2 regions of the Brevibacillus sp. BD137 genome follow, and region 2 is predicted to be linked to the other one. Evidence: a T-box and tRNA genes for the amino acid it is inferred to sense, from the RefSeq annotation. Region 2 holds a T-box; the other holds one or more tRNA genes.
The links. A T-box is a leader RNA that pairs with one kind of tRNA and senses whether it is charged. The one in region 2 lies ahead of ODZ53_RS15415 (valine--tRNA ligase), so its partner is inferred to be a tRNA-Val.
Positions count from the first base shown of each region.

Region 1 (7,366 bases), on a different contig from region 2:
CCGTTCCCCTAGACAATCCTGCCACCAATTTATACTCAAAGGTGCCTTTATCATAATCGAGCCAGACATGCTTTCCCTCCTTTAATGCATACGAGTAGCCCGGATACGTTTCCAAGTAAATCACTTGGGCCATGCCGATTTCGATGAGCTCGATCTCCTGCTGTTCTACCATAGCTTCATTTTTCAAAATAAGAAAAACCCCTTGTCTCCGAAGGGGTTTGAGCGAGATTCATGTCATATAGTGATATACAGAATATTTAAGAAAATCTACATTTTTCAAGGCCCGAACCTGTGATCATGATAGAAAGCATCTCATTAATTATAATAGGAATAACTAATTTTTCAATTATACACAACGATAAAGTTAGTTAATTTAGTTATTAACCTTAGAGAAACGGACAACGTATATACCAGAGTTGTCCGTTTCTTATGCATGATAACAGCACTAATAAAACTGCAATTTGATTCTATGTCATGATAATGAAACAAAAAAGCTGTCGAGAAACTCGACAACCTGCTGAACTGGACGCTTATTTAAAACCATCAACGGAAATTTAGAAATATAACTGTTTCGCCTCTTTCCCCTCTAACTTCTACCGAGTTTGATACAGCTAAGACATTATTGTTTTGATCTACAGCATAAGCTTGTATTCTATATAGTTTTCCAATTCTTAAACTATAGATTTTTGAGCTAGTTGAGTACGAAGTACCAGTCGCATCTTCATATCCATCGGTTACATTATAACGAACCCACTTATATCTATCTGCACCTGAAACATAGCTAAATCGCACGTCAATATCTTGATACTCTTCCTCATAAGAAGATGTTGATGAATCGCTAAGTGATTTAGATTGAGCGCTTGAAGTAGGTACATGTGCTTTTTGTCCCTCTTGTGCAAACGCAGGTGTTGCTGAGGTCAACAATGCCAGTGTTGCTAAACTAGTAATAAACTTCTTCATTCTAACCACTCCTCTATTTTCTATGTGCACGATGTAAAGTAGCTTTCATTGGACAATTACAATATATACCAATCCATTATTTATGTAAATATATGTAATTATTACATTTTTGTTACAATTCCTTATTCCGAAATATTGTTTTAAGTAATTTATCGCAACAAAAAGAAAAGACTGCACTCGGCAGTCTACTTGCTTTCACATATGAACCATACACCACCAGAAGATTTAGCAAGTACATCAATAATGCTTACAATACAACCAGATTGGTGTCATTACTTGGCGTAATAATGAGTCCTTCCCTTCATCATCCTCTTTGGCAGTCTCACAGTAAGTAACGTTTCCCCAATAGCGATTAGGGTATATGTGATCCGCTTTAGAGTGAATAGAGTAGATATTGATTTCACCTTTGCATTGATTGTCTGTTGCACATAGTCCCATGCAACGCATATGCCACTATTTTTTGTATTATTAACCTCTCTCAATCGCCAGAACATCGCCCAGTACATAAAGTCCAACTAGATACTCATCCTCTTCAATCATTTCTAATGACAGTGGCATCACATTGAAAGCAACAAAACTCTTCTCGTAAATAAGTACAGGGAGTTTTTGAGACGTTAATAATCCAATAATCTTATTTAGGCTCTCTTCGCTTTTCTCTACTCGTACAATTTCTATTCATTTTAGGGTGAAACATAATATCCTCCCATTAAAATGATATGTTATTTTTCGAGGTATCTCGTTAAAGTCCAACCACTTACAACTGCTCCATCCTCCATGAATTCAACAAAAGACCAGTCTTTTCTTCTTCTTAAAACAACCACTTCCTGCTCTTTTTCAAGAATTGAGATTGTTTTAGAACGATTTTTTGCAATTTCCTTAACTTCAAGATTATCAATCCTTACATACCTAAAGCAGGTCGATTTTTTCCCAAGCATTAATGAAAAGAACATGGTCGTGTCTACTGATGGTAAGGGAAATTGGAGGTCGCCAGTATTAGAATAATTAGTCATCCCAAATATTATTAGATAATTTACCAGCATCCCCAAAAACCACACTAAAACTTGCTTTGCCCATTCTGGTTTTTCTGTTGAAGAGTCTATCTCGTCATTAATTTTGTTCAACTTTTCTTCTGTGGTCAAGTCAGGACTATAAAACCCTAAATTATGCAACTCCACATTTAAAGTAGCATTTAAGAAATCAAATGACGGCATACCTGCGTTCCTAATGGCGTCAAATGCTGAAGAATAGTTAGAAATTGAGCGAAACGCCTCGTGTGGATATGATGTTAAGTCTACGAACGACTTAGTATCAATACTTGTAAAAAGTTCAACATTACGCATTAAATCACTATACACATCATTATTAAGAAAAGATGAGTTTAAAAGATGGTTGCTTTTAAAACCTAAAGATTCAAAATCAAAACCTTGTATACCTCTGCCACCAAACATCTCGGAGATCTCTAAAGATTGTTGGAAGGCATCGTCCAGTTTAGGCGCCATTGCAGTGAAATTCTGTATCATTTTCTGATGTTCAAAGATCCAATCAAATCCAGTAAATACGTCATGTGAAACCAATAAATTTGAACGGATCAGATCAAGGTCTTTAATTTTCACCATTCTAATACCGCCTCGCTTTTTAATCAAATTTACTTTTTCATCGCATAATCAATCACTGCATTAAGATCCCTGTCCTCAACAATCCAATCATCACCTTCTTGGATGTAAAACACATCACCAAGAGTCCATTGTCTGATCGTGTATCCATTTACATGTTTGACGAAAGTGTTCATTGCGTCATCTTTTCCAATGAATTCTTGTTTTTATTCGGATTCAACCTTCCAAGCTGGAAAGAATTCTTTTGTCTTTTTCTTTCTTCTGTAGTGCGGAAACATGAGCTGTTCTCTAGTAAATACGTCAACTCCACTGACTGAAATAAACGCAACACTATAGCTAAAATCCTCTCGGTGGAAAATATATCCCCACTGGTTGAAGTATCAGAATTGGAATCTTTCACTTCTACAAGTCTCCCAATTAAGTCAACACGTTTCTTTTGTTCTTCTGCCTTCTCAATAACTCACTGCCTAATTGCCTCATAATCTTTTTTAGGCTTTTCTGGTTTTGGATGGAATGGAACTAATCCTAAACTTGACTCTTTTACATTCGTTGCGTATTTTCTACCATTTTTCCATAAGAAATAGCGTATATAAACTCTAAAAAATTACTGTATTGCTTATCAACAGTTGCCTCAAGACCGCCTTTAGTTAATACCTTCTGACTTTCTTTGAATAATGGATCACTTTTTTCAATTGGCTTTGTGCGAGGCTCTAGCCCATCCCAATCCCAATTAATTGGAAATGAAATCATCCTCTCTCCAGACAACTATATGCTGTTCAAATCACCGTTTTATTCAATTCTTTACTGCCCCTCTTAGTCACCTTTGAAGATAAACCAACTTTCAAACCTTTTCACCACATCATTGGCTAACGCAAGGTCAAACTCTAAAAATCTATTGAAGAGAGGCACTCTTGCAAATTCTATTAAGTCCGATTCAACCATTTCTAGCTTTGCAATAAACTCCACATAATCAAAATCAATATAGTACAGTTCATTCTTGTCTACATCTTCTTCATTAGAATCATCCGACCAAACACGCACTATATTATCAGCGAATTCCATTCTTGGTGTTGGATTATGACCCATCCAAGGGCTTTTCCTGTTAATAACACTATCTAGCACATCTCTCCAAGCCTCTAGACCAGAACAACAACTCGGAGGAATTATCCTATCATTGCTTTCGAAATAGATTCCTCCTCCAATTACTACATCTGATTCATCAAACATTCGCTTTAACACTTCATGAGGTGTACCCTTAATGTCTATATTGTTATATCCCAAAAGCATCGCAATAAACAAATCAACTTCATCACTAGTAGTTTGACCTGTTAACTTGACATATTCAGTATAAGCCACATCCGTATTCAACCAATCAGGCATCTGATAATAAGGCTCTTTTATAACTGCAACAACTAAAGGGTAATCCATGCAACACTCTCCCTAATTAAAACTTCATTTTATTGTTTCTTTCTTTTAAAAACTGTAATGACGTCCCTTGAAACACCTTGTGTTTGGCTTGTATCGAAACAAGAAACTAGTTCCCATCCTTCATTGCCCATCTTATTTAGGATTCCATCAAATCCTTCAGCGTTCAATTTTCCTCCGAAGAATCCACCTGTTTGAAACTTGAGAGTTTTATATTCCCATTTTTCCACAATACTCACCCCAATGTTGAATTACGATCAAAACCATCTTTTATACGAATCCAGCACTTCTAATTATACCAAATATTTCTATACCATTCGAACCATTACCGCGACTGTAGCTGGGTGTTTTTAGGTCAGTTTTACTGTTTCACGATATAGTATTTACTCTTCATTTTATGGACACTGTTCACGAGCTATATGGACTGTCACACAACCAATACAAAAGGACATTAACCCAACAAAGTTAGTATCCTTTTGTATTGAGATAAAAATGGCATGACTCCCCCCTATACTTAAAGGAAAAAGAATGGGTGGAAAGACAACTTAGAATTAATAACATCAAACAGGTAATGACCCCGAAACTTACTAACTTTAAAGGACTGATATTATTGGAGACTGGTTTTGTCAAATAGGACAAGCAAAGGGATTCTTGGTACTACGAAGCAACATTAGAAGTAGATGAGAATGGGGAGAGGACAAGAAAGAAGAAGAGATTTAAAACCAAGAAAGAAGCTCAACAAGCATTGGCAGATTTACTAGCTTACTGATTGGCTTGATTCAAACAGATCAGCGTTGAGAAAGTACATGGAAAAGTTATAGCGACTGGGTACGTGTTTGCATATCATTCCCGCATTGGGCGATCTAGAAATATCAAAAATTTCACCTCAACGTGTTGAGAAATTCATGTTGGATCTTGATAAAAATAATATGCTGGTTCAACAATGCAAAAAATATACACCATCATAAAAGTCTCTCTTAATAAAGCTGAACGTTGGCAGATGGTATCAAAAAACGTTGTTGCTCTTGTTGATCAGGGCATAAAACAACAAAAAACCCTTATTGGATAAGGGTTTTTACTATCAATTCATATGGTGATCCGGACTGGGTTCGAACCAGCGACCCCCACCCTGTCAAGATGGTGCTCTCCCAACTGAGCTACCGGATCATGGGATATATGTGTGATCGTTTAATGGTGGGCCCTGTAGGACTCGAACCTACGACCAATCGGTTATGAGCCGACCGCTCTGACCAACTGAGCTAAGGGCCCGAATCGTATCGGACGTCGATCACATTTATTACTATACAGCATCGTAAAATGGATTTCAAGAGGAAATGAATAATTTCTTGTAAAAATTTTCACTCGTACCAAAAGAACACTAAGAAACCCAGTGAAATCAGGCTTGTTTTCCCCTTGTAAAAAGCCATTCCCCACCGCTGCTGCCCACATCCCCCCTACAAAACAGGGAGATCACCTACCTGATCGCATCACTTCTTACATGGCTGCATCAAGCATATGAGCTTCACCAGTGGAGAATTGACTCTGCCAGACAAAAAAGATCCAATAAAGCTAACAAGAACAAACAAGATAATTAGGTAACGATTGAAGCAAACACCCTCATCCCAAACCTAACCCGCCTGCTCCGTCCCTTTCGCTTTCGCCTCGACACGCAGCTCGGCTTTCTATTGCTTCGACGCCTCACTTCGTGCCAACTCGGCCTCCTGCTCATCTCTCATCCGATGGGCCATGCGGCTAGACGCATTAGCTGCCACACTCGCCACGAGGTCGTCCAAAAACGTGTGAACACGTCCCTCTCCCGACTTGGTATCCAGCCTTTTAATCACCCCGACCTTGTGCTTATCCAAATGCCCAAAGGTGGTCACTGCGATACTTCCATATCCAAATACGGAGCCTAGCGCCAATGTTTCGTCGCATCCGAATAGTCCTTCATCTGACGCAATGATGGATTGGAGCGGCTCGGACAAGAGGCCTTTCTCTGCTAACGTATCCAACTCAACGCCAACCAGGATGGCGTGCTGCATTTCTCTTTTTTCCAAGACCGCTTTTACGCTCTCGATGCACTGCGCCATTGTGAGATCTGGATGGTAAGGCGACTGCATGAGATAGACGATCTCTGCGATATCATCCAACGTCACTCCGCGTTCTGCCAAACGTGCGAGAGCAGCGTTTCTGACTTCGATGCTGTGTACTTGCTTCTTCATATAAGAGACAACCCCTTCCACAAATCGAGTGAAGTCGTTTCCTACCATAGTATCACACACGAACCAAATTGCGACAATCTTTCGCCCAAAGCCGGACTCTGCACCCAAACTATTGGGCATGCCCGCTCGCTCCTGTATAATAATGAACAGGAATATCCCAATAAGGAGGACAACGCAGTGGCCCTTGAGGAAATCATCTTGGAAAGCCGGCATTTGGGGACGCCGGAAAAGCTGATTGTCTACACACCCCAACGCTACTCGCCACTCTACTCGTATCCAGTCCTCTACGTACAGGACGGGGAAGATTACTTGGCGATGGGTAGAATGGCTTCTTTGCTGGATCAATTAAATGGGGACAAAGAATTGCCTGATATCATCGCTGTCTTTCTCCCTGTCGAGAAAAGCAAACGGAACGACCGTTATCATCCGGATGGCAAGGAGCACATGGCCTACCGCCGCTTCCTCGCTGAAGAAGTCGTGAGCTATGTCGATACGCATTACTCCACACATCCTTTGGGAAACGCACGAACACTTCTTGGCGAATCTTTGGGCGGGGTTGTCTCTCTGTTCACTGCGCTTAACTATCCACATACGTTTGGACAAGTTGCCTGCCAGTCGATTGCCATGGACGCAAAACTAAATCGTTTGGTAGCTGACGCTGACTTTTCCGTTCCGCAAACCATTTATATGGAAATCGGGACGGAGGAAACGGAAGTAAGCACGGGGCGTGGCACATTGAATCTTCTTGCGGCCAATGAGGAACTGCGCGAGATTTTGGGCACGAAAAAAGCCACCCTCATTTATGAAACGTTTGAGGGTGACCATACGTGGGGCCACTGGCAGCGCAATCTACCGCGTATGCTAAAGACGCTTTACGGGTAAACTTACCGTGGCTGTTCTTCTTGTGGGCCTTCATCCTTGATCGTCGATACGAGAGCCTCTTCGAATTCTCCTTTTCGTATCGCAGTCAAGATCGTGAAGGTCAGCACAGACAGTAGAAGCAGGACGAGAAAAATGAATGTGATCATCATAGCCGTATGCATGCCATGCGGCACCTCCTTGCACTACACAGTCTTTCCTTTGGCACAAGGAATATACGGACCCACGCTTAACATTACACAAATGAAGAATTTTCTGTTAAAATAA
Region 1 is NZ_JAOTNO010000001.1:671,106-678,471, forward strand. Features, by position in the region: gene ODZ53_RS03260 (hypothetical protein) at 1-187, opposite strand, end outside; gene ODZ53_RS03265 (hypothetical protein) at 544-960, opposite strand; gene ODZ53_RS03270 (hypothetical protein) at 1,680-2,576, opposite strand; gene ODZ53_RS03275 (hypothetical protein) at 3,114-3,323, opposite strand; gene ODZ53_RS03280 (hypothetical protein) at 3,387-4,001, opposite strand; gene ODZ53_RS03285 (DUF4177 domain-containing protein) at 4,031-4,228, opposite strand; partial or broken gene ODZ53_RS03290 (Arm DNA-binding domain-containing protein) at 4,660-4,767, shown strand; tRNA gene ODZ53_RS03295 (tRNA-Val) at 5,090-5,165, opposite strand; tRNA gene ODZ53_RS03300 (tRNA-Ile) at 5,191-5,267, opposite strand; gene ODZ53_RS03305 (phosphatidylglycerophosphatase A family protein) at 5,681-6,220, opposite strand; gene ODZ53_RS03310 (alpha/beta hydrolase) at 6,398-7,102, shown strand; gene ODZ53_RS03315 (hypothetical protein) at 7,105-7,263, opposite strand.
Region 1: it encodes a tRNA-Val, which carries the amino acid that the T-box ahead of ODZ53_RS15415 (valine--tRNA ligase) is inferred to sense. The anticodon was not compared.

Region 2 (7,366 bases):
CGCCATCGAAATGCTCCAAATGATCTGGTTCGATGCTCGTCACAATTTCATACATCGGCCTGTATTCCAAAAAGGAACCGTCGCTCTCATCTGCTTCGGCAATAACATAATCACTGGTACCTGCCTTTGCGTTGGTACCAGCACTCATCAATTCACCGCCAATGATGAAAGTCGGGTCTACACCGCACTCTTCCAGCACGTGAGAGATCATCGATGTCGTGGTCGTCTTGCCGTGTGCTCCGGCTACTGCTACTCCTGTGCGTTCATTCAATATGCGAGCAAGCATTTGGGAACGGTGCATGACCGGAATTCCTAGTGCTTGGCCTGCGATCACCTCAGGATTGTCTTTAGAAATACTGGTGGAGTATACGATGCTGTCTGCTCCCTCCACGTGGGCAGCATTATGGCCAATATGAATGACCGCCCCTCTTGCTTCCAGCTTTTTCGCCAAATCGTTCATGGCGACATCGGAGCCGGTTACCTTGTATCCAAGGTCGATCAAGACGCGGGCAATGGCACTCATGCCATAACCGCCGATGCCCACAAAGTGGACGTGTTGGGCCTGATCCACCCTATTCACCTGCCTCTTCTACTATAGTGGGAAAGAATGCGCGTACTTGGGCGATGAAGTAGAGCGAACCGCAGACGACCAGCCAGTCATCCGCCTTCGCTAATTGCTTCTCCCGCATCCAAGAAAGGAGAAACGCCCGCCAGTCTGGGACTGCATCGAGAAACTCTTGCTCCCAGCCTCCGGCTAAAAACGACTCTTGTAAGCTATTGGCTTCGGCTGCACGCGGAAAGTCAAAGGTTGTCACATGCAGCTTTTTGATTTTTGACTTAACTGGTGCGAGCGACTCTGCCATTTTGGCGAGCGGCTTATCTGCCAATCCAGAAAAGAGCAAATGCAACTGTACTCCGTCCGGCAACAACCGATCCAGACTGCTTACAAGCGCCTCCATTCCTTCCTGATTGTGTGCCCCATCCAAGATAACCATTGGTCTTGGAGAGATGACTTCTAGACGACCAGGCCAACGCGTTTGTTGCAAACCACGAGATATTTCTTCTTCCTCCAGCAAGAAAGAGAAGTAATTTCGCAGGACATCGATAGTCATTAAAGCAACGGCTGCATTGGTTGTTTGGTGAATGCCATTCATGGTAAGACGGTAGGATGCTTCCGCACGACGGTGAATGCTTTTGTAACGAAACTGTTGATCACCCAGCTGCTCCTCTACCTGCTCTGCCCAGAAATGTTCACCTATATGATATAGCGTACTCTTCATTTGTCTCGCGCGCTCCTCAAAAACCGCGAGAAGTTCCGGCCTAACCTCACCTGTGACTACAGGAACACCCGGCTTGATAATCCCCGCTTTTTCCCGGGCAATATCTTCCAAGCTTTCTCCCAGCACTTGTGTATGGTCCATGCCGATATTCGTGATGACCGAAACAAGCGGAAGGACGACGTTCGTCGAATCCAATCGCCCGCCTAGTCCTGTTTCCCAAACGACTACCGCTGGTCTCGCCACTCTTGAAAAATAAAGAATGGCGATCAGCGTAATCACTTCAAATTCGGTAGGGGAACCATACTCTGTTTCTTGTTCGCATCGTTGCACCCACACCTTGACTTCATTCACCAGCTGCAATAGATCTTCTTCCGCGATCATGCTGCCGTTGTAACGGATGCGTTCACGGAAATCCACCAAATAGGGGGAGGTAAATGTACCTACACTATATCCGGCTTCCATCAGCATTTGCGTCAGGAATGCGCAGGTTGAACCTTTTCCATTGGTGCCAGCCACATGAATAAACGGGATTCTCCGCTCAGGATGTCCTACCTGCTCCAAAACCCACTGCATTCTCTCAAGCCCCGGCCGTTGACCGAACCTGAGCAGTCCATGCAGCCAGTCGAGCGCTTGGGTGTATTCTACAAACCCTTCTTCTGCATGCATACCACAATGCTCCATTCTCAAAAATATGCGATGGTATGGCGGATCATTCGCCCTTCAATTCAGCAAGTCGTGCAATCACCTTATCCCGCTTATCCATGTAGTCTGCCATCTTCGCTTTTTCCTCTTCGACTACTTTTTCAGGTGCCTTGGCCATAAATCCAGCATTGTTAAGCTTTTTCTCAATGCGCTCCACTTCGCCGTTGAGTGTCGCCACTTCTTTTTCCAGGCGCTTCAGCTCTTGCTCGATATCGATCAAGCCCGCCAGTGGAAGGAACAGTTCTGCTCCCGTGATCACGGAAGACATCGCTTTATCAGGCGTAGCCAGATCCAGGCTGATTTCCAGACGCTCAGGGTTGCAGAAACGAGTGAGATACTGCTCACCGCGTGTCAGTCGCTCAGCGGACAGTGCATCGCTTGGCTTGATCAAGAGCTCAATTTTCTTGGACATGGGTACGTTTACTTCAGCGCGGATGTTGCGCACGCTGCGGATGATATCCATCAACTGGTTCATTTCGCTTTCTGCTTCTGCAAACATCCATTGCTCGTTAACGGTTGGCCAAGGTGCTACTGTGATGCTCTCGCCTTGGTGCGGCAATGCCTGCCAAATTTCTTCCGTGATGAACGGCATGAACGGATGCAACAGCTTGAGCGTTTGATCCAGAACCGTTACCAGAACGGATTGGGTGGTTTTCTTCGCCGCTTCATCGGTACCGTACAATGGCAGCTTCGCCATCTCGATATACCAGTCACACAGGTCATCCCAAATGAAGTTGTAAAGCACACGGCCAGATTCACCGAATTCAAATGCATCAGACAGACGGGTTACATCTGCAATTGTTGCTTGTAGGCGGGAGAGAATCCATTTGTCTGGTGTAGACAGCTCACCGCTCAAATCGATTTCCTCGTATTTGAAGTCAGTCAGGTTCATCAAGGCAAAACGGGACGCGTTCCAAATCTTGTTTGCGAAGTTGCGGTTTGCCTCCACCTTTTCCCAATAGAAGCGTTGGTCATTCCCTGGAGAGTTCCCGGTCGCCAGTGTGTATCGTAGCGCGTCCGCTCCGTACTTCTCGATTACTTCCATCGGATCGACACCGTTGCCGAGTGATTTGGACATTTTGCGGCCTTCGGAGTCGCGAATAATGCCATGGATCAAAACGGATTCAAACGGACTTTTCCCGGTAAATTCAAGACCTGAGAACATCATACGAGCTACCCAGAAGAAGATGATATCGTAGCCTGTTACCAGGACATTCGTTGGATAGAAGTACTTCATGTCCTCGGATTCTTCTGGCCAGCCCAGCGTCGAGAACGGCCACAGACCAGAGGAGAACCATGTATCGAGAACGTCGTTGTCCTGCTCCAGCTTGTGGCTGTGGCAGCTTGGGCACTCAGTCACATCCGCGCGAGATACAATCGTTTCGTTACAATCTCCGCAATACCATGCAGGAATTCGGTGACCCCACCAAAGCTGACGGGAGATGCACCAGTCGCGGATGTTTTCAATCCAACGCAGGTAGTTCGTCTTGAAGCGCTCTGGGACAAACTTCACACTCTCTGGGCTATTTGCATTAGCCAGTGCTTCGTCAGCCAATGGCTGCATTTTTACGAACCATTGGGTAGAAAGGTATGGTTCTACGACTGCATCGCTGCGCTCACTATGTCCAACCTGATGAATATGCTCCTCAACCTTGAACATAACGCCTTGCTCCGTCAAGTCTTTGATGATTTGCTTGCGGCATGCAAAGCGATCCAAGCCTTTGTAGATACCGGCCAGCTCGTTCATCGTGCCCGTCTCATCCATGACAACGATTTGTGGCAACTGATGACGAAGACCCAATTCAAAGTCATTCGGATCGTGTGCTGGCGTAATTTTTACAGCGCCAGACCCAAACTCAGGATCAACGTAGTCATCTGCTACGATTGGAATTTCGCGTCCTACGATTGGCAAAATCACGGTTTTGCCGATCATGTCTTTGTAACGCTCATCTTCCGGATGTACCGCTACAGCCGTATCACCTAGCATCGTTTCAGGACGGGTTGTAGCTACTTCGATATAACCGGTGCCATCCGCCAATGGGTAACGCATGTGATGCAGCGCACCTTTTACTTCCTTGTAGATTACTTCAATATCGGACAAAGCCGTGCGAGCAGCAGGGTCCCAGTTAATGATGCGATTGCCGCGATAGATCAAGCCTTTTTCGTACAAGCGAACAAATACTTCGCGTACAGCTTGGGACAAGCCCTCATCCATGGTAAAACGCTCGCGGGAGTAATCCAGAGCAAGACCGAGTTTTTCCCACTGCTCACGAATATGAGAAGCGTAAATGTGCTTCCACTCCCATACCTTTTCCACGAATTTTTCGCGGCCCAGGTCATGACGAGAGATGCCTTCTTCTCGCAAGGTAGCCTCTACCCGCGCTTGGGTTGCGATACCGGCGTGGTCCATACCTGGCAAGAACAAGGCGCTGTAGCCTTGCATACGCTTGGTACGCGTAATGATATCTTGCAAAGTCGTATCCAGTGCGTGGCCCAAATGCAATTTACCAGTAACGTTCGGCGGTGGAATAACAATCGTAAACGGACGTTTATTCGGGTCACGTTCTGCCTTGAAAAATTGTTTTTCGATCCAATACGGATACCATTTGTTCTCTGCTGCTTTTGGATCATAGTTTTTCGGCAGCAATTGGTCGATGTCGGTTGTTGGCTGTGTAGACATGTACGACTCCTCCTATTAGCATGGCTTGCTTTGCAAAAAATAAAAAAACCCTTCATCGCAAAGGACGAAAGGATTATTTTCGCGGTACCACCTTTGTTAACACACGATAAACGTCATGCTTATGGCGTGTTCACTCTGACAAGATAACGGTTGCGAACCGGTCTCGGCTAGGCACATGCTTTCACCGAAAAAACTCCTGGGCGACCTTCAGCCATTCATGACCTTAGAGAATCTCGCAGCTACTGATTCTCCTCTCTGCCAAGGCGTCCTGACTTACTCTTCCCACTCATCGTTCATATCGTATGTAGTTGTCTTATTGTTAGCTTTCACTATTATATACAATCACGCTGTTTGGCGTCAAACCCGGGTTTCGCCCACTTTTCCAACTGCAATGCCCAGTGCTTCGGTAAAACCGAGAACGCCCAAAATATCGAGAATTTCTTCTCGGACATTGACGATTTCTACCTGCTTGCCCATGGCCAACAGTTCTTTCGTGGTAAAAAACAGGCTTCCAATACCGGAAGAATCTACAAAGGAGACACCTTGAAAATCGACGGTAACGGATTGATTTCGCCCTCCATACTGCTGGAGCAATTCACCCACTCGATCTCCTACAGCCATGTCCAACTCTCCGACGAAAAACAATGTAGCTTGTCCGTTCGCCTCTGTTGCGCGGTAGTCCATGCTCAAACTCCTCTCAATAGGTATCGGTACACCCAATCTGCTCGTCCTTTTACTATATTACCCATTTTCGTTCACTTGCAAACATTTGGCTTTTTGGAAATCGTTGCTTAACGCGAAAGGTTACATTCTAAAATAAGCTTTGTACCCGCCAGCGAGCTGCTCAAATATACACGATCACAGTATTGCAGGATCACGTGAAAGCCGGCTCCAAGCGAGTGGCGTGTAGAAAATCCTTGCTGTAAGGTAGCACGCGGAATATCCTCGAGCAAAATTCCTTGCCCTTCATCATGGATCACAGCCCGGCACATCTGCCTGTCGTTCGACAAGTATAACGTGACCACACCACCATTTCCGTGCTTCAACGTATTCGAAGCAGCTTCGTTGACCGCAACAAGAAACTGCAGCAATCGTTTATCAGAAATGCCTTGTGGTTCCAAGGCCTGCTTGAACATTTTACGTAGTTCTGCAAGCTGCTCCGGTAAACGGATATCAATCGCCAGGAGCTTATGCCCTTCCCGAAGCAAGAAAAATAATTCTTCATCACTAAGCAACAACAGCTTACCTTCTGTGACCACACCCAGAATATCTTTGTAGATCTCCCATTCCCGTCTTTTGCGTTTTCGTTCTTCTGCAATGACGGCGGTGACATCAATCAAGGCGATTCCACAGGTCCGATCTGGCAATACAGATGTGTATAAATCAAACACCTTTGTTCCATCCGAGGTGACAATTTGCTCCCTCACAGGTCCGCCCGTTCCAGCCGCCTCTTCGACCAGTCGTTGCATTTCTCGCTCTACTTCCACACTTGCACGAGCGTCACCCAGCGGACGCACTTCCCCTTCATCGTAAAGATAGAGGAAAATGGTCTCGATCTGACGCAGTATCGATAGCTTTTGAATCTCTTGTTTGATTAATCGCCCCCGCTCGTCGTCTCGATCCTTCCAATGTAACAAGACGTCTGTAGGGTCCAATTCGCCACTCATGTGCCACGTGTGAAATTCTTCCAGAAGCAATCGCTCCAGGACATCTTCCCGTCGCAAAACCTTTTCGATATCGATAATGTGGTAAGGATCACCTGCTATACCACGCAATCCGCTACCGATAATTCGGAAATCATAGGCGAGCTCTATTTCTATGCGTCCGTGCAAATCATGATCAGAACTGCTTAACCCAATGGTCGTCCGACTCACTGCTACCAGCTTCGCCTGGTACGATTCCATCGTTGCTAGGTTCGTCACCTTAACAGTGCGGGGCGGAACGACTTTATTCGCTGCACCGCCAGAACGTAGCGCGACAAGGCAATTATCACAAGTGGGATTGTCCGGACAACGCTCACACAAAATCACAGTTCATCCTCCTATTCACTGACGCAACTACACGAGGGCTATACTCTCTTCAGGCTCAAATTGAAGAATCAACACAGAAATATCATCCGTTTGTTGTCGTTGCTGTGTTATCTCCATTAAGTAGGACTCAACTCGATCCATCGACTCCTGCTTACTGTCACCAGGCATATGTAATAAGGAGGTTAGTTCTTCTAGCCAATGCCTGCTTCCTCGAAACACATCTTTTCTCCCTGTATCAATCAAACCATCTGTGTAGAGTAATAGCATACCCTCTTCTTCTAAGGGTACCTCCTCCATTTGGTACGTGCTATCGGGCGAAAGCCCTAGGCCTACCCCACCCTTGCAGGCTAATACGGTTGGATTCGATTTGGACAAATAAAAAGGCTGAGGATGTCCTGCCCTGCTAAATCGAATTTTGTGTTCCACCTCATCATAGACAGCAACCAGCATCGTAATGTAAGAACGGGTTTTCACCAAATCTGCATAAAGCAACTGATTGAGTCTTTCCAAAATCTCATCCGGCAAATAGCTGGACTGCAACACCTGCCGTACAGCAATCCTAATCCCCGCTGCCCAAATACTGGCCAAAAAACCGTGACCAGACACATCCGCAATGATAAAACAAGTGTAGCGATCATTAATTTGTCGATAATCGATGTAATCTCCGCCGACAT
Region 2 is NZ_JAOTNO010000006.1:109,656-117,021, forward strand. Features, by position in the region: gene murC (UDP-N-acetylmuramate--L-alanine ligase) at 1-571, opposite strand, end outside; gene ODZ53_RS15410 (bifunctional folylpolyglutamate synthase/dihydrofolate synthase) at 573-1,946, opposite strand; gene ODZ53_RS15415 (valine--tRNA ligase) at 1,990-4,662, opposite strand; T-box leader at 4,720-4,961, opposite strand; gene ODZ53_RS15420 (STAS domain-containing protein) at 5,020-5,346, opposite strand; gene ODZ53_RS15425 (ATP-binding protein) at 5,454-6,692, opposite strand; gene ODZ53_RS15430 (PP2C family protein-serine/threonine phosphatase) at 6,720-7,366, opposite strand, start outside.